4 regions of the Blautia acetica genome follow, and region 2 is predicted to be linked to each of the others. Evidence: a T-box and tRNA genes for the amino acid it is inferred to sense, from the RefSeq annotation. Region 2 holds a T-box; the other regions hold tRNA genes.
The links. A T-box is a leader RNA that pairs with one kind of tRNA and senses whether it is charged. The one in region 2 lies ahead of leuS (leucine--tRNA ligase), so its partner is inferred to be a tRNA-Leu.
Positions count from the first base shown of each region.

Region 1: it encodes a tRNA-Leu, which carries the amino acid that the T-box ahead of leuS (leucine--tRNA ligase) is inferred to sense. The anticodon was not compared.
Region 3: it encodes a tRNA-Leu, which carries the amino acid that the T-box ahead of leuS (leucine--tRNA ligase) is inferred to sense. The anticodon was not compared.
Region 4: it encodes a tRNA-Leu, which carries the amino acid that the T-box ahead of leuS (leucine--tRNA ligase) is inferred to sense. The anticodon was not compared.

Region 1 covers NZ_JBBEWO010000033.1:2,038-6,746, reverse strand. The annotation lists gene WBS51_RS14750 (ribonuclease E/G) at 1-166, opposite strand, end outside; gene WBS51_RS14745 (TIGR03936 family radical SAM-associated protein) at 159-866, opposite strand; gene WBS51_RS14740 (TIGR03960 family B12-binding radical SAM protein) at 856-2,715, opposite strand; tRNA gene WBS51_RS14735 (tRNA-Leu) at 3,002-3,085, opposite strand; gene WBS51_RS14730 (AIPR family protein) at 3,541-4,709, shown strand, end outside.
Region 2 covers NZ_JBBEWO010000017.1:2,307-7,015, reverse strand. The annotation lists gene WBS51_RS11355 (elongation factor G) at 1-400, shown strand, start outside; gene WBS51_RS11350 (CvpA family protein) at 615-2,270, shown strand; T-box leader at 2,335-2,588, shown strand; gene leuS (leucine--tRNA ligase) at 2,633-4,709, shown strand, end outside.
Region 3 covers NZ_JBBEWO010000011.1:59,778-64,486, reverse strand. The annotation lists gene larC2 (nickel pincer cofactor biosynthesis protein LarC2) at 1-843, shown strand, start outside; gene larE (ATP-dependent sacrificial sulfur transferase LarE) at 830-1,648, shown strand; tRNA gene WBS51_RS08965 (tRNA-Leu) at 1,806-1,889, shown strand; gene WBS51_RS08960 (hypothetical protein) at 1,910-2,035, shown strand; gene WBS51_RS08955 (nucleoside kinase) at 2,158-3,825, shown strand; RNA gene rnpB (RNase P RNA component class A) at 3,873-4,224, shown strand; gene WBS51_RS08945 (ATP-binding protein) at 4,276-4,709, opposite strand, start outside.
Region 4 covers NZ_JBBEWO010000008.1:78,901-83,609, reverse strand. The annotation lists gene carB (carbamoyl-phosphate synthase large subunit) at 1-383, opposite strand, end outside; gene WBS51_RS07475 (carbamoyl phosphate synthase small subunit) at 383-1,456, opposite strand; tRNA gene WBS51_RS07470 (tRNA-Leu) at 1,683-1,766, shown strand; gene clpX (ATP-dependent Clp protease ATP-binding subunit ClpX) at 1,872-3,299, opposite strand; gene WBS51_RS07460 (S1C family serine protease) at 3,481-4,709, opposite strand, start outside.

The DNA.
Region 1 (4,709 bases), on a different contig from region 2:
TATTTTTAGCAAGATTTTTTACTTTTCCAATATAAATATTTCCCAGAATACAGCTTTTTGACATTCCCATGGGATTTATCTGACAGATACGCCCGTTTTCTTCTAACGCAGCCGTCAGCATGGGAATGCCTTTGTATTCCATGGGAGTCAGTATCAGCCTACTCAAGGTCTTCTCCCAGGTTTTCCAGAGAAATCAGTTTTCGTTCCGTTTCTGTCCCTTTATCTGCATATACTTCCAGGCGATGCACCAAAAGAGAAAAACTATCAAATTCTTTCCCGCAGAACTGATAAAATGCTTCCATTACCAGCTCCGGCTTGGTATTTTTGACACTTCCGGCTGCAAGCTGAAGGAATATTCCTCCGTTATCTAAATGTAAGTCATAAATAAAAGGTTTAATGTCCACCTCTTTTTCATTCTTTTTCGTTTTCTTTACAACCAGAATTTCCGGCTGTTCCATAAAGGCCTGTACCTTTTCTTTCCAGTCGTCTCCGGGTGCCATACCTTCCCGGAAATTCACCTGATAATCGGCAGCCGCCACAAGAGCCATGGCCGCATTGGCTTTTCCGTCTGGTATCTGCCGGAAACTAAGCACTTTCATACCTTCTGCCATAGTATCATTCAGTCGTCTGATGGCCTCCTTGGACGGTATGGATGTCTGAATTTCCATATCAAAATATTCTGCCGTGCTGGTCACACCTACACCCAGTGGGGCAGCAAAAGACATAATCATATGGGGACTGAATCCTTCAGAATACGCCACATCAATGTCCGCCCTGCGGATAGCTTTCTGAAAATACCTCATAATATCCAGATGCCCGATAAATTTCATGGCCCCCTGTTTTGCAAATTTTACTCTAACCTTCAATGCAGACACCTCCTTTGTAAGCTGCCGCACCGCAGCCGGAACATTTCATTCTGCAGTTTGGCGTAACTGCTTCCTGATGGGCTTTTTCCCATTCTTTTTCCAGGAATTTCCGTGTTACTCCAATGGACAGGAAATCCCACGGGAAAATTTCGTCCAGCGGGCGCTCTCTTAAAGTATAAAATTCCGGGTCAAGACCTGCCTCTTCAAAAGCGTCCATCCAGAGGTCATAGCGGAAATATTCGGACCAGGCATCAAAAATAGCACCTTTTCGGTAAGTTGCTTCTAATACGTCCGCCACTCTTCGGTCACCGCGGGCCAGAATTCCCTCTAAAACGGTTACATCAGCTTCGTGATAATTGTATTTAATACTTTTCTGATTCAACTGTGCTTTAATCTCTTCCTTGACAATTTTTGCTCGCTCCAGATAATCCTCTTTCCGGAACATTCCGGCCCACTGGAATGGAGTGAAAGGTTTCGGCACAAAGAAAGAAGTGCTGACTACAATCTGGCATTTGCCGTGTCGCTGGTCTTTTGGGATTTCATAATATCTTTTGGCAATGGACTCGGCCAGATGAGCAATTCCTTTCATATCTTCTTCTGTTTCTGTGGGAAGTCCCAGCATAAAGTATAATTTTACTCTACTCCAACCGCCTTCAAAGGCTTTGCCTGCGCCTTCCAGAATGATTTCTTCTGTGAGCCCTTTGTTAATCACATCCCGCATTCTCTGAGTACCTGCTTCCGGTGCAAAGGTCAGGCTGCTTTTTTTGATATCCTGTACTTTACGCATAACGTCCAGAGAAAAAGAGTCAATGCGAAGAGAAGGCAGAGAAATATTCACCTTTCTTTCAGAACAGTCGTCAATCAAATATTCCAGCAATTCCTGCAGTTTAGAATAATCGCTGGTACTCAGAGAACTAAGGGAAATTTCCTCGTGTCCGGTGCTGTCCAGCATGGCTTTTGCTGTATCTTTTAAAAATTTTACATCTCTTTCCCTGGTAGGGCGGTACAGCATACCCGCCTGACAGAAGCGACAGCCGCGAATACAGCCTCTTTGTACTTCCAGAGTTACCCTGTCCTGTGTGGCTTTGATAAAAGGTACGACAGGTTTCTTCGGATAATAGGTGTTGGTGATATCCATAACGACCTGTTTCTCGATTTTTTCTTTTGCATGCGGATTGTTAGGCACAAAAGAGGCAATGGTTCCGTCTTCCTTATAAGTGGTATCGTAGAAGGAAGGTACATAAATTCCGGGAATTTCCGCAGCTCTTTCCAGAAATTCTTTTTTGCTTTTTCCAGCTTTTTTGTATTTTTTATAAGAATCCAAAACTTCTCCGAAGACAGTTTCTCCTTCTCCGATATAGAACAAATCAAAGAATGGCGCCAATGGTTCCGGATTATAAGTACAAGGACCGCCTCCCATAACCAAAGGCCAGCTTTCGTCCCGATCCGCTGCTCTTAAAGGCATACCGCTTAAATCCAGTATCTGCAGAATATTGGTATAACACATTTCGTACTGAATGGTAATTCCCAGAAAGTCAAAATTACGAATCGGATCCTGAGATTCCAATGCAAACAGAGGAATTTTTTTCTCCCGCATCACTTTGTCCAAATCCGGCCAGGGAGAATATACCCTTTCGCACCAGGTATCTTCCCTCTGGTTAAACATGTCATAGAGAATCTGGATTCCCAAATGGGACATTCCGATTTCGTAGACGTCTGGAAAGCACATAGCGAAACGGATATCTACCTCATCTTTGTTTTTCATTACCGAGTTCACTTCATTCCCGATATAGCGGGCTGGTTTCTCGATTTTTAGTAATATTTCATCGCTTAAAGCTAGTTTTCTCATGAAAACCTCCATTTTTTAGATTTTATTAACTGTAAAGCAAGGTTCCTTTACTGTTTATACAGAAATATACCGACTATCATTTTTATAATAGACATCATGTATCCTATTTTATCTCCTAAATTGTACTAAATACTGTTCCCTCTGTCAAATCTTACTGGATTTCTGACTGAAATTTTGCAAAAATACAAAAGAGAAAGTAGTGCTGCTAAAGAAGGGAGAGAGAAATGAAAAGGGCTGAAACCCTTTGTATTTAGGATTTCAGCCCTCTTTACACTCTGTATAAAACTGCGGGAGATGGGACTTGAACCCACACGTCTATACAGACACAAGATCCTTAGTCTTGCCTGTCTGCCAATTCCAGCACTCCCGCTCGCTTGTCATTTGGTTTTCCCAAAGGACAAGTGAAAGTATAGCAAATATTTTCCAACTCGTCAATAGTTTTTTAGAAAATTTTAAAATGAGAGTGTAGGGTGTGCATGTTGCTTTATGCGATACTGGGAAACAGGAGAGGTGTAAGAGGGCATATGATTAATTATGTATTCTGTTAAAAAATAGAATTCAGAGTGCATTTATCAGAATGACTATAGATAATTTGAAAGCGTTTGACGTATTGCTTTTACTGTGAGATAATGTGAATGAATAAAAGAAGCACAGCTGCAGGAATGTTTTATTCCTGGTAGTTTTTCAGTATCTTGAGTAGATGTGAAGGCGTGTAATGTATTTGCAGAAGGTAAAGTTTATCCTTTTTTATGACTTATTATTCGCGTTCTACTTTGGTAGACGCTTTTTTTATTCGCAAAATCGATGACCATAAGGAGGATAAAAATGGCAAGTATTATTAAATTTCCTGCAAAGCAGGTAAAGAAGATGGATAATCCAATGAGTGAACTTACAAAGGATGGTTCTAAAAAGTATGTTTGTTATGTAAGATTACAGGATGTTCCGGCAAAGTTTGAAGATTGGATGCGTACTAATCCTAGAGACCAGAAGCTTACAACAAATGTCGCAAAAGAAATTGCAAAAAGCATTGACAGTGGATGCAAGAATTTCCATGAAAAGAATAGAGGTATTGTAATGTCTGTAGACAAGTTTGCCTATGATAATAAGACAGGAATGATTAAAGTTACTTTATCGGACCCTGAGATACATGGAAATATTGATGGAGGTCATACTTTAAAGATTATTCTTACAAAACAAAAGAATAATGAACTGTTCTTTGAGCAGTATGTTTTTTTTGAATTTTTTACAGGAATTTCCTCACCAGTGGAACTTGCTGAAGCTCGAAATCAGTCTGTTCAGGTGGATCAGCGTTCTATCGAGGAATTAAATCGTAGTTTTGAGCCGATTAAAGCAGCTCTGAAAAATGAAAGTTTCTATAATCGTATTGCATTTAAGCAGAATGAACATGTTGGTGACAAAAACGTAATTGATGTACGTGAAATTATTGCTATTATGAACATGTTTAATCAAAGCCTCTATCCAAAGGGAGGAGATGCGCAGCCGATTCAGTCTTACACCGGAAAAGAGACAAGTCTGAATAGATTTTTAAGATTAAAGGATTCTCGAGACCAAATTGTAAAAAACATGACTCCGATTATTCCTGATATTTTTGATATTTGGGAAATGGTTGAAACTACATTTGCTGATAAAGGTAATACGGTAAATCGTACATATCGCAGAAAAAAAATGTCAAAGTATGTGAATGAAGATACGGTTGTAAATTATTCTATTTTTGGCAATCAACCGATGAACTATGTATTGCCTAAAGGAATTATATTTCCAATTGTTGCGGCTTTTAGAGCATTAGTCAAGGTGGATAAGTCAACCCAGTTATATAGTTGGGAAATGTCACCTGAGAAGATCTGGAATAGGCTAGGAGGAAAACTTATTAATATTATCATGACTTCGTCGGAAGATTTATCAGATAGCCCAGACGCAGTTGCGAAATCTCCTAATACATGGGATCTTTTATATAAAGAAGTTCTTCTCTATTC
Region 2 (4,709 bases):
TGATGGTTCTTACCACCCGGTAGACTCTTCCGAAATGGCATTTAAGACTGCTGCCATTCAGGCATTTAAGAAAGGATTTATGGAAGCGTTTCCCATTCTTCTGGAACCTATTGTTTCTATGAAAGTCAGTGTACCGGATAAATTCACTGGTGATGTGATGGGGGATTTAAACAAGAGAAGAGGCCGTGTGCTCGGCATGAATCCAGACCCTGCACATAAGGGCAATACCATTGTAGAAGCAGACGTTCCTATGCTGTCCATTTACGGATACTCCACAGACCTGCGTTCCATGACAGGCGGAAGCGGATTATTCTCCTATGAATTTGCCCGCTATGAACAGGCGCCTTCTGATATTCAGGAAAGAGAAATTGAAGCCCGTGCAAAGGCAGAAGAGGAATAGAAAACAACAAAAAACAGAAGTGATATTGTAAAAACGGGGCTGCTGCGGCAGTCCCGTTTGACGTGAACGCTTTCTAAAGGAGAGTCTTGTAAAATTCGGTCATCTTTATGTAACCTTTATAGGAACTTGCCCCCGGATTGTTGAAACTGTGTGCCGGGCATGCTACAATGAGGAACAAAGCAGAAAAATCTGCTTGGAAAGGTATGGTAAAACTATGAAAAAGAAAATTGCAGCAGGTTTGACGCTTCTGGTTCTGGCATTTTTGTATTACTATGTCACCTTGCCGGCAGTCAACATTCACGAAAGCGGTTTCTGGTTCTTTCTGGGAGCCCTGGTTGTGGCAGTGCTGGTGCTGTATGGATTCAAAAAGCGGATTTCCAGTGTGCAGGAACTGCGGACCAACAAGGTGCTAAAGGGAGGAATCTTTGTGATTCTGGCTATTGCAGTGGTATATGGGGCAGGGGCTCTTTTGTCATCCCCTATTATCAATGCAAAGAAATACCAAAAGCTGGTAACACCCGAAGAACGGGATTTTGCAGAAGATATTAAAGAAATCAGTTATGACCAGATTCCCCTTTTGGATAAGGAGTCGGCAGAACTTCTGGGAAACAGAAAAATGGGAAGTATGGTGGACATGGTGTCACAGTTTGAGGTGAGCAGTCTGTATTCCCAGATTAATTACCAGGGACAGCCTTATCGTGTCTCCCCTTTGGTTTACGCCAACGGAATTAAATGGCTGACAAATCAGAAAGAGGGGATTCCAGCTTATATCCGCATTGATATGGCAACCCAGGATACGGAACTGGTAAAGCTGGATAAGCCCATTAAATATTCGGAATCGGAATACTTTAACCGAAATATTTACCGTCATCTGAGATTCCGGTATCCCACTTATATGTTTGACCAGTTGAGTTTTGAGATTGATGACGATGGTACACCTTACTGGATTTGTCCGGTGAAAAAATTTAATATTGGGCTTTTCGGCGGTCAGACTATTGGAAAAGTCATACTGTGTAATGCTCAGACAGGAGAAACGACAGAATACAAAATCGAGGACTGCCCTCAGTGGGTGGACCGGGCCTATCCTTCGGACCTTCTTCTGGAACTGTATAATTACCACGGTATGCTGAAAAACGGATTTTTTAACAGCATTCTGGGACAGAAGGGATGTCTGAAAACCACAGACGGATTTAACTACCTGGCCTTAGAGGATGATGTGTGGGTGTACACAGGCGTGACCTCGGTCAGCGGTGACAAGTCCAATGTAGGTTTTGTGCTGATGAATCAGAGAACGATGGAAACCCGGTATTATGTGTGTGACGGCGCTCAGGAGCGTTCTGCCATGGACTCTGCGGAAGGACAGGTGCAGAACCTGAAATATGAGGCGGCTTTTCCGCTTCTTCTGAACATTTCCGACCAGCCGACGTACTTTATAGCCTTAAAGGATGGAGCGGGCCTGGTGAAAAAGTATGCCATGGTGAATGTTCAGAAATATCAGACGGTGGCCATTGGAGATACGGTGGAAGAGTGTGAAAAAAATTATGAAAAACTGCTGGAAGCAGACGGTGGTGAAAGTACAAAGGGAAAGACAGAGGAGGCATATAAAGTTACCGGAAAGATTGAAAAAATTGCCCAGGCTGTTCTTGACGGAAATTCACACTTTTATGTGACCTTTGATGATACGGATTTGGTCCTTACTCCTCCAGAGGAAGGGGCTCAGAAACTGGAAGGCACGCTGATTTTTGATATTCCGGTTACCGAGTTTCCGGAGGTGATTGCTTATAATCCGGGAGATACCCTAAGCCTTAGTTTCCTGCCCGGAAATACGGTGTGCTCCGTTGTTTCCATGGGAGAAGAGGAACAGGAGTAGAAAAAAGGCGTGCAGGGGTTGACAAAGGGGCAATCACTGGGTAAAATGTGTAATAGCTTTATAAGGAAAAGCGTTGAAGAGGAGTATTAAGAAACACCGCATAGAAACGTGGAAAACGAAGAGAAAGAGAGCTGCCGGGTGGTGCAAGGCAGGTATGCAGGATTCCCAACTCGCCTCGGAGTTCCCGGATTGAACAGACCCAAACAGTCACAAGTAGATACGGGCGGGATTTCCCGTTACAGAAAAAGGAGTGCGCAGACGCAAAAGAGTCTGCGAATTAGAGTGGTACCACGGAATATTAGCCCTTTCGTCTCTAAAGAGGAGACGGAAGGGCATTTTTTGATGTGAAGGAGGAAGAAATTATGGCAGTACCTTATAATTATAAGGCGATTGAACAGAAATGGCGTAAAAACTGGGAGGAACACCCAGTCAACGTAGAGGACGGAAACAAACCAAAATATTATTGTCTGGATATGTTTCCATATCCGTCAGGAAACGGACTTCATGTAGGACACTGGAGAGGATATGTAATCTCTGACGTGTGGAGCCGCTTCAAAATGATGCAGGGATATTACCTGATTCACCCTATGGGTTGGGATGCTTTCGGTCTTCCGGCAGAAAACTATGCCATTAAAATGGGAGTCCACCCGGCGAAATCTACGGCAGACAATATTGCAAACATTAAAAGACAGATTAACGACATTGCTGCTATTTATGACTGGGACAGAGAAGTCAATACTACAGACCCTGCTTTCTATAAATGGACGCAGTGGATTTTTGTAAAAATGTTTAAAGAAGGCCTGGCTTATGAAAAGGAATTCCCAATTAACTGGTGTCCTTCCTGTAAGACAGGTTTGGCCAACGAGGAAGTGGTAAACGGCAAATGTGAACGCTGTGGTTCTGAAGTTACCAAGAAAAACCTGCGTCAGTGGATGCTGAGAATTACCAAATATGCAGACCGTCTTTTAGATGACCTGGACAAACTGGACTGGCCGGAAAAAGTAAAGAAAATGCAGGCCGAATGGATTGGAAAATCCTATGGTGCAGAAGTAGACTTCCCGGTAGAAGGAAGAGAAGAAAAAATCACTGTTTACACCACAAGACCGGATACCCTTCACGGTGCAACCTTTATGGTACTGGCACCGGAACACGCTATGGCGAAGGAACTGGCTACGGATGAGACAAGAGAAGCCGTAGAAAAATACATTTACGACGCTTCCATGAAATCCAATGTAGACCGTCTGCAGGATAAAGAGAAAACAGGTGTGTTTACAGGAAGCTATGCAGTCAATCCTTTAAATGGAGCAAAAATGCCTATCTGGCTGTCGGATTATGTACTGGCTGATTACGGTACCGGCGCGATTATGTGTGTACCGGCTCATGATGACCGTGACTTTGAATTTGCAACCAAATTCAACATTCCGGTTATCCAGGTTATTGCCAAAGACGGAAAAGAAATTGAAAATATGACAGAAGCGTATACCGAGGCTTCTGGAACTATGATTAACTCCGGTGAATGGAATGGCATGGAATCCGCAGTGCTGAAAAAAGAAGCGCCTGTGATGATTGAAAAAATGGGCATTGGACGCAAGACGGTCAACTACAAACTTCGTGACTGGGTATTCTCCCGTCAACGTTACTGGGGCGAGCCCATTCCGATTATCCATTGTCCGAACTGTGGTAATGTACCCGTTCCGGAAGACCAGCTTCCACTGACTCTGCCGGAGGTAGAATCTTACGAACCAACAGGTACAGGAGAATCTCCGCTGGCAGGCATTGAAGACTGGGTGAACACCACTTGTCCGTGCTGCGGCGCTCCGGCAAAAAGAGAAACCAACACCATGCCTCAGTGGGCTGGATCTTCCTGGTATTTCCTGCGCTATGTGGACAGCAAAAATAACGAAGCGCTGGTATCCAAGGAAAAAGCAGATAAATATCTTCCGGTAGATATGTATATCGGTGGAGTAGAGCATGCGGTACTGCATCTTCTGTATTCCCGTTTCTATACCAAGTTCCTGCATGACATCGGTGTGGTAGACTTTGATGAGCCGTTCCAGAAACTGTTCAACCAGGGTATGATTACCGGGAAGAATGGTATCAAGATGAGTAAATCCAAAGGAAATGTAGTTTCTCCGGATGATTTGGTAAGAGATTACGGCTGCGATTCCTTGAGACTTTACGAACTCTTTGTGGGACCGCCGGAATTAGACGCAGAGTGGGATGACCGGGGAATTGACGGTGTTTACCGTTTCCTGAACCGTTTCTGGAAACTGGCTATGGACAGCAAAGAAGCGGCTGTAGCAGAGACAAAAGAAATGGTAAAACTTCGTCACAAGCTGGTATTTGACATTACCCAGCGTCTGGAAAGCTTCAGTCTGAACACCGTTATTTCCGGATTCATGGAATATAACAACAAACTGATTGATATGGCGAAGAAGA
Region 3 (4,709 bases), on a different contig from region 2:
CTGGAAGGAGCGGCGGCCTGGCTGGCATTGGAAATACTGGGATTTGAACAGCTTCAGGTTCTTTCTGTTACAGAAACGATGGACAGCAGAGACGGTGAAATTCTGCCGTGTGCAAAATTGCTGCAGAGCATAGAAAAATACCAGGTTCCCATGCATTTTATCAGAGGTCAAAAGGAGAAAAGCAGTCTGCTGGGAATGGAACTTCTGGGAATTATGGGGAAACCTGCAGTATTTCCGGACAGAGTCTGTATCGAAAAAACAGGTGCGGGAAGTGTCATTACACAGGAAAATTCATTCCTAAGAGAAGGACTTCGCGCCGTAGTGCTTACAGAATCAGTGCCGGAGAAAACGGAAATCCAAAGGCAAAGAGACAGGAAAGAAACTGCAGAGAAACAGGACTCTGTCCGGGTGCTGGAAACCAATGTGGATGACTGCAGCGGAGAGCAGCTGGGGTATGCCATTGATTGTCTCATGAAGGCCGGAGCTCTGGATGCTTCCTGTTTTCCCATTTATATGAAAAAAGGCCGTCCGGCTTATATGCTGCAGGTTATCTGCAGGGAAAACAAACAGGAGGTCCTGGAGGACATTATTTTTCGGGAAACTACCAGTATCGGACTTCGTAGATATGAGGAAAAGAGAAGAGTGCTTCCGAGAACCTTTGAAGAAGTTGTATTAAAAGATGGTCACAGGGTCAGAATCAAGGTTTGTTTCCACCATGGAAAGCGGTTCTGTTATCCGGAATATGAAACAGTGAAACAGATATGTGAAGAAACTGGAAGAGCCTTTCGGGATGTATACGATGAGGCGTCTGCAGCAGCGGGAGGATATTATGAGAACTTATGAAGAAAAAAAGAAAGCGCTTTATGATTTTATGAATACCTGCATAGAAGAAGACATCTGTATTGCCTTTTCCGGCGGAGTAGACAGCAGTGTGCTGCTGCAGCTGGCCAGAAACTGTGCAGAAGAAAAGAAGAGACAGAGCAGTATTTATGCAGTTACCTTTCATACCATGCTTCACCCTTCCTGCGATTTGGAGATTGCACAGAAAGTGGCAAAAGAAGCGGGAGCTATACATAAGGTACTGTTTGTCAATGAACTGGAGCAGGCAGAAATCCGTTTTAACCCCAAGGATAGATGTTATCTCTGCAAAAAGGCTTTGTTTGGAAAGCTGAAGGCATATGCGGAAGAAAAGAGAGTATCCTGCATATTAGAGGGCACCAATGAGGATGATTTGCATGTGTACCGTCCGGGACTTAAGGCGGTAAAGGAAATGGGGGTTCTCAGTCCGTTGGCCATGCATGGGTTTACCAAGGAAGAGGTTCGTCGTCTGGCAGAAGAACTGGGGGTTTCTGTGGCAAAAAGACCATCTACGCCTTGTCTGGCTACCAGACTGCCTTATGGGGCAGAAATCCGTCCGGAGATACTGGAGAAAATTGCGAAAGCAGAAGAATATCTGAAAAAGGAAGGTTTTCCGGTGGTGCGCCTGCGGCTTCATGGAGAAATTGCCAGAGTGGAGATTCCCAAAGAGCACTTTGGACGTTTTCTTAAAATGCAGGAGACATTGGTTCCAAAGTTGAAAGCCATGGGATTTCGATACCTGACACTTGATATGGAAGGCTTCCGCAGCGGAAGTATGGATGAAGAATAGAAGAAAGAAAAATCAGAATTTTGCACGAAAAAACCAGAGCCTGTTGGTGTTCCTGCATATTGTTACACAAATTTTGTCAATTTTTCAAAAAATAGTTGCAAAATGAAAAATTTATGGTATACTAATGAAGTAATCAGTTGTGAGCGCAATTGATTGAGCGGGAGTGCTGGAATTGGCAGACAGGCAAGACTAAGGATCTTGTGGGTGTATGCTCGTGTGGGTTCAAGTCCCATCTCCCGCAGTCTGGTATATGAGGCGTGTATGAAAAAGGTTGAAGTTCCGCTGGGATTAAGAGGAACTTCAGCCTTTTTCATTTGTTTTGGGACGAAAGAACTTTACCTTCTTTCGTCCTCTTTTTTGCGTTACAAAATTTCTGAAAAAAAGTAATATTTATCTAAAAAAACTATAAAATGATAGAAAATTAAGGATAGTTGTAGTAAAATCATATGTATCTAAATGTGAAACTGAGGGGAGACTTATCAAAGATGCGGCAGGAAAGGAGAAAGGTCATGAGTGAAAGAATGATAAGTGTAAAAATATTGGGAAAGCAGAAAACATATCCTTATGGAACATCTTACGCACAGATTGCGACAGAATATCAGGGTAGCACCAGATATCCCATTGTCCTGGTTATGAAAGACGGGAAACTGTGTGAACTGCACAAAAAACTGAAAAAAGACGGTGTTCTGGAATTTGTTACAACAGGAGATGAGATTGGACACAGCACTTACAAAAGAAGCGCTTCTTTGCTGTTTTTAAAAGCGGTTTACCATGTGGCAGGGCACGAAAATATCCGGAAAGTCACGCTGCATTTTTCCGTAAGTTCCGGTTATTATTACACCATTGACGGAAACGTGAAGATTACCAGAGAACTTCTGGATGCGGTGAAAGCCTATATGCTGGAACTGGCAGAGCAGAAAGTGCCCATTTTAAAACGCAGTGTCAGCACAGGGGAAGCTATTGAAATTTTTCATAAATATGGTATGTATGATAAAGAAAAACTGTTTCGTTTCCGCAGAGTGTCCAGAGTGAATTTGTACCGTTTGGGAGATTTTGAGGACTACTTTTACGGATTTATGGTGAATCATACTGGTTATTTGAAGTATTTTGAACTCTATCCCTATGAAGGAGGACTGGTGCTGCAGCTTCCAAGAAGGGAATGTCCGGATACGGTGCCGGAATTTTCTCCGAGACCTAAGATTTTCCGGGTGCAAAGAGAATCGGAAAAATGGGGCGAAATGGTACAGTCTGACACCGTAGGAGAGTTGAATGAACAGATTACAGGACAAGGAGCCAATCAACTGATACTGATTGCAGAGGCTCTGCAGGAGTCCAGAATTTCTCAGATTGCAGAGCAGATTGTAAAGGCCGGAAATAAAAAATTTATTATGATAGCAGGTCCCTCCTCTTCCGGAAAAACGACCTTTTCCCACAGACTTTCCATACAGTTGGCGGCTCATGGGCTGAAGCCGCATCCCATTGGTGTGGACAATTATTTTGTGAACCGGGAGGATACCCCTTTAGACAGCAATGGAAATTACAATTTTGAATGTCTGGAAGCCATTGATGTGAAGAAATTTAACGAAGATATGCTGCGGCTTTTGAGCGGAGAACGGGTGGAGCTGCCCCAGTTTAACTTTAAAACCGGACAGAGAGAGTACCGGGGCGATTTTCTTCAGCTTGGAGCAGAGGATGTGCTGGTGATTGAGGGAATTCACTGCCTGAATGATAAATTAAGCCATTCCCTTCCGGTGGAAAGCAAGTTTAAAATATATATCAGTGCGCTGACTCAGTTAAATATTGATGAACACAACCGGATACCCACCACGGACGGCCGTCTGATTCGCCGGATTGTAAGAGATGCCAGAACCAGAGGAGCTTCTGCAAAGGCTACCATTGCCATGTGGAATTCTGTGCGAAAAGGAGAAGAAGAGAATATTTTTCCCTATCAGGAATCTGCAGATGTGATGTTTAATTCCGCACTAATATATGAGCTGGCTGTTTTGAAACTGTATGCAGAACCTCTGTTGTTTTCTATCAGACAGGGGGAGCCGGAATACAACGAGGCAAAGCGGCTTCTGAAGTTCCTGGATTATTTTGTAGGGGTTCCCAGCGAATCCATTCCCCACAATTCCATTTTAAGAGAATTTGTAGGCGGAGGGTGCTTTGATGTGTGAAAAAGTTTGCATTTTCATTTTTTCTGTGATAGAATAACCGAGTGTCATAAGTAGGATAAATAATCGCGGCTGACAGGACCGAAAGGGGTCAGGTGAGGAAAGTCCGGGCTTTGCAGGGCAGAATGCCAGATAACGTCTGGTGGAGGTGACTCCAAGGACAGTGCAACAGAAATGTACCGCCGGGGATTTCTCCGGTAAGGGTGGAAGGGCAGTGTAAGAGACTACCGCCTTTCTGGTAACAGAGAGGGCACATGTAAACCCCATTCAAAGCAAGACCGAATAGAAAACATTGTGGCTGCCCGTCACGTTTTCAGGTGGGTCGCTTGAGCCTGCTGGCGACAGCAGGCCTGGATAGATGATTATTCACGACATAACCCGGCTTATCGTTCTGCTTATGCACGAAAAGAGAGGATATCACATGAGGTTTGGGCTTCATGTGATATCCTCTCTTTATTGCTGCTGTCCCAGAAGATAATCGATAAATTGCTGGGCTGTCCGTCCGGAAAGGCCGCCGTGCTGGAGTTCCCAGGCATTGGCTTTTTGGAGCAGTTCGTTTTCCTCCATAACAATGTGGTGGCGTCTGGCCAGGGTCAGGACGATTTCCTGGAATTCTTTTTTCTCAGGAGAACCGAAATAAATGGTAACACCGAAGCGGGATACCAGAGATAGTTTTTCCTGTACCGTGTCATTGGTGTGCAGGTCATCGTTGCGGTCTTCTTTATCACTGTAGCGCTCCCGAACCAGATGTCTGCGGTTAGAAGTGGCATAAATCAAAATGTTATCCGGTTTCCGCTCCAGACCGCCTTCAATCACAGCTTTCAAATACTTGTATTCAATTTCAAAATCTTCAAAAGATAAGTCGTCCATGTAAATAATAAATTTAT
Region 4 (4,709 bases), on a different contig from region 2:
TCTTCTGCTTTCTTAATGGTTTCTGAGGTTGTTCCAATAAGGCGCACGTTATGTTCTTTCAGAAATCCGCGCTCTTCCAGTTCCATAGCCAGATTCAGACCTGCCTGTCCGCCCAGTGTAGGCAGAACGCTGTCCGGTTTTTCCTTGAGAATCAGCTGTTCTACTACTTCTACAGTCAAAGGTTCAATGTAGACCTTATCTGCAATGTCCTTATCTGTCATAATGGTTGCCGGGTTGGAGTTTAACAGTACAACTTCAACCCCCTCTTCTTTCAGAGAACGGCAGGCCTGTGTACCTGCATAGTCAAATTCTGCCGCCTGTCCAATGACAATAGGGCCTGAGCCCAGCATCAATACTTTTTTAATTTCCGGGTTCTTTGGCATTATCGGTTCACCTCCATCATTTTTAAGAATCTGTCAAACAAATAACCGGAGTCCTGTGGTCCCGGGCATGCTTCCGGATGAAACTGCACAGTGAATATATTTTTTCCGGTGTATTTCAGTCCTTCATTTGTCTTATCGTTGACATTTTCAAAGGCCGGAACTGCAATGTCCGGATTTAAGGTTTCTGTATCCACTACATAACCATGATTCTGGGAAGAAATATAAACTCTTCCGGTTTCCAAATCTTTTACCGGGTGATTGCCGCCTCTGTGTCCATATTTCATTTTCTTTGTATCCGCTCCTGTAGCCAGGGCCATCAGCTGGTGTCCCAGACAGATAGCAAAAATCGGCACCTCTGACGCATACAGTTTCTTTACTTCTTCTATAATAGAAGTACATTCCTTCGGGTCCCCGGGACCATTTGACAGCATAATGCCGTCCGGATTGGAATTTAAAATGGTTTCTGCTGAAGTAAAGGCAGGATAAACCGTTACCTGACAGCCTCTTTCATTTAAAGACTGGGCAATGTTGTCCTTTGCACCAAAGTCCAGCAAAGCCACTTTTTTGCCGCTGCCCTCCAGTACATGGGATTCTGTGCAGGTTACCTTTTCCACAACCTTTCCTGTAGTATACGCTTTCAGGCGCGGAAGGATTTCTTCTAAATTATAGGCCGCATTTGTGGTAATCATACCGTTCATAGTTCCCTTTTCTCTCAGAATTCTGGTCAGGGCTCTGGTATCCACACCTGCGATTCCCGGTATATCATATTTCTTTAAAAAGTTCTGAATGGTATCTTCACTTCTGAAATTACTTGGAATACGGGATAACTCCCTTACAATGTAGCCGTCCGGCCAAGGTCTTAAAGATTCCTGGTCTTCATGGCAAATGCCATAATTTCCAATCAAAGGATACGTCATGCAGACTGCCTGTCCGGCATAAGAAGGGTCTGTCAAAACCTCCAGATAACCTGTCATAGAAGTATTAAAGACAATCTCACTGATGACTTCCTTTGTAGAGCCAATGCTGGTTCCTTCAAAGACGGTACCGTCTTCCAGTATCAAAAATGCTTTCATTCTCTCACCTGTCTTCCTTTCTGATGGCATAAAGCCTTAAAATTCCCCAAATTGTAAAAAGTGTATCACAACACCTGATAATTTTCAACCTTTTCTTGTTTGAAAATCCCCGAAAATATCTTTGAAAAATTTTTTTAATTTTTTTTAAATTTAGTGTTGACATTTCAGAAGTATTCGTGTATTATATGTCTTGTGCTTGAGAGAGCACAGAACAACATAAAGAAATGCAGGAGTGGCGGAATTGGCAGACGCGCAGGCTTCAGGTGCCTGTGGTAGCAATATCGTGTGGGTTCAAGTCCCATCTCCTGCATCTTTTTTTGTCTTCAGGCGAAAAAATACAGGCCTTTGGCTTAACAAAAAAATATCTGCGGCATAAAAATCAGATTTACGCCGCAGATATTTTTTATTTTCTGTTTTATTTCATTTCTATCTGAGCAGGCTCCTGTCCTCTCAGCAAAATTTTCGGACCGCCTGTGTGGGTGATGTAATCTTTTGTAATAATCACTTCCCCGATGTTATCGTCTTTGGGAATCTCATACATAATATCCAGCATGTATTCCTCCAGAATCGCCCGCAGCGCTCTGGCCCCTGTATGTTTCTCCATGGCCATATCTGCAATGGCTTCCAACGCACCGTCTTCAAACTCCAGTTTCACCTCATCCAGAGCCAGCAGCTTCTGATACTGCTTTAAAATGGCATTTTTCGGCTCTTTAAGGATTTCCACCAGCATATCTCTGTCCAGGCCGCTTAAAGTAAAGATAATCGGCATACGGCCCAGAAATTCAGGTATCATGCCAAACTTTTTCAAATCGTCTACGGTTACCTTTTCAAGAATCTTATTGTCATGGTCGTATTTATCCTTCAAATCCGCCTGAAAACCAATGGAAGCCGTCTTATTCAGACGTTCCTTGATGATTTCTTCCAAATCCGGAAACGCACCGCCGCAGATAAAGAGAATGTTTTTCGTATTTACCGTAGCCAAAGGCACCATGGCATTTTTGCTGTTGGCTCCCACCGGAACTTCTACCTCGCTGCCCTCCAGGAGTTTCAGCATTCCCTGCTGCACCGCTTCTCCGCTGACATCACGCTGATTGGTATTTTTCTTCTTGGCAATCTTATCAATCTCATCAATAAAAATAATACCGTGCTCTGCTCTCTCCACATCATTGTCTGCCGCAGCCAGAAGTTTGCTGACCACACTCTCAATATCATCGCCAATATAACCTGCTTCCGTAAGGGAAGTAGCATCTGTAATGGCCAGAGGCACATCCAAAAGTCTGGCCAGAGTTTTTACCATATACGTTTTACCGCTTCCAGTTGGTCCAATCATCAGCATATTGGATTTTTCGATTTCCACATCATCCGTAATATCCGCAAAGACACGTTTGTAATGATTGTAAACGCCTACAGACATGACTTTTTTGGCATATTCCTGTCCGATGACATATTCGTCCAGACTCGCTTTGATTCTGTGAGGCGCCGGAATGCTCTTGATATCAAAGACCTTTTGTGCTGTTTTTTCTTTTGGCTGCTCCTGTTTTTTCTTTACCTTTTGTCTCTGTGGAATCTGATTCTGCAGGGAATTCAAATCAATCATGCTGATGTTGGGCATATTTTTCATCAGTTCCTCATAATTGATATTGGTATTGTTCATGGTATCGAAACTTCTCTGCATACAATCTGTGCAGATATGGATATTGTTCGGCAGGTCAATCATTTTCCCAGCTTTGCTCTCCGGTCTTCTGCACATAAAACATACTTTTTCAAATTGGTCCTTCTGCTCCTTTTCCTTTGGAGTATCAGAACCTGTAGTTGTATCTAAATATTCTTTATCATCTGACATATCTGTTACCGCCTTTTCTGTTTTTCCGCTGTATCATCCGTTTGTGGGTATCTTATCACAAATCAGAGACGCTCACAAGTAAACTTTTTATAAACGGTTTTGAGTTTCAAAAAAGAAACCCAAAATATGGCAGTTCCTCCATTTTTAAGAGAAACTGCCATACATTTTTATAAACATATTATCAATTATTGCCTGTTCTACCGTTATTATCCGTGCTGGCCTGTGCGTCCTTCTTTGCTCCCAGTGTCACTGTAATGGTCTGGTCTTTGTACTCTCCGCCGTCTGCTCTGGAGATTTCAAATTCAATCTTTTCGCCAGCTTCGTAATATTCTAACTGGCTTACCAGATTGTCGTACGTTTCCACACTTGTTCCGTCAATTTTACGGATAATGTCACCAGCTTTTAATCCCGCCTCTTCAGCAGGGCCATTTTCTACAACGCTGTCTACAAAAACACCAACCGGCATGTTGTACATTTCAGAAGCCTCTGAAGTTACGTTTTTACATGTAATTCCCAGATAAGCTGCCTTGTTTTCATCTTCTACTTTTTCTCTTGTCTTTTTGCTCATCAGGTTATCCAGAATCGGTTCTGCCTTAGAAATTGGAATGGCAAATCCCATACCTTCTACTTCATCAGACGCAATCTTGGCTGAATTGATACCAATGAGTTCGCCTTTCATATTCAGCAGAGCGCCGCCGCTGTTACCAGGATTAATAGCTGCGTCTGTCTGAATAAAAGTACTATTGGCATTTTCAGAGCTTACCTTTTTATTCAGTGCGCTTACATAACCACTGGTTACAGACTGACCGTATCCTAAAGCATTACCAATAGCTACTACCTGTTCTCCTACCGTCAGAGAATCGGAATCCCCTAAAGTTGCCACTTTAATCTGGCTTAATACGTCTTCCGGGATATCGGAAAGTTTCACGGAAATAACAGCAAGGTCATTGTCTGAATCCGTACCTTTAATCTGTGCCGCTACGGCTGTACCATTTTCCAGTTCTGTGCTGCTGTCACTACTCTGGCTGTTACTCTCTGCACTGGTATTTTCCAAATCTTTTGCTGTCACTGCATTACCATCCTGGTCTGTAAAACATACGATTAGATTATTGGCGTCTTTTACCACATGATTGTTTGTAGCAATCAGAAGTTCTGTATCATTCTGTCCTACGATAATGCCGGAACCGCTGCTCTGACCTTCATACTGCTGTGTGCCGAATCCGAAGTAATTTGGAATTTCCTGTACACTGACCCCAGTAATGGACACAATAGATGGCATTACATTTTTTGCCACCTCTGCTACGCTTTCGCCGCCCTGTGAAGTGCTGACACCTTTTGCAGTGGCCGAACTGCTCTGCGTAGTTGCCGTATTTTCAATTTTTGTAGTTTCTCCCGGAAACATTTTATCTC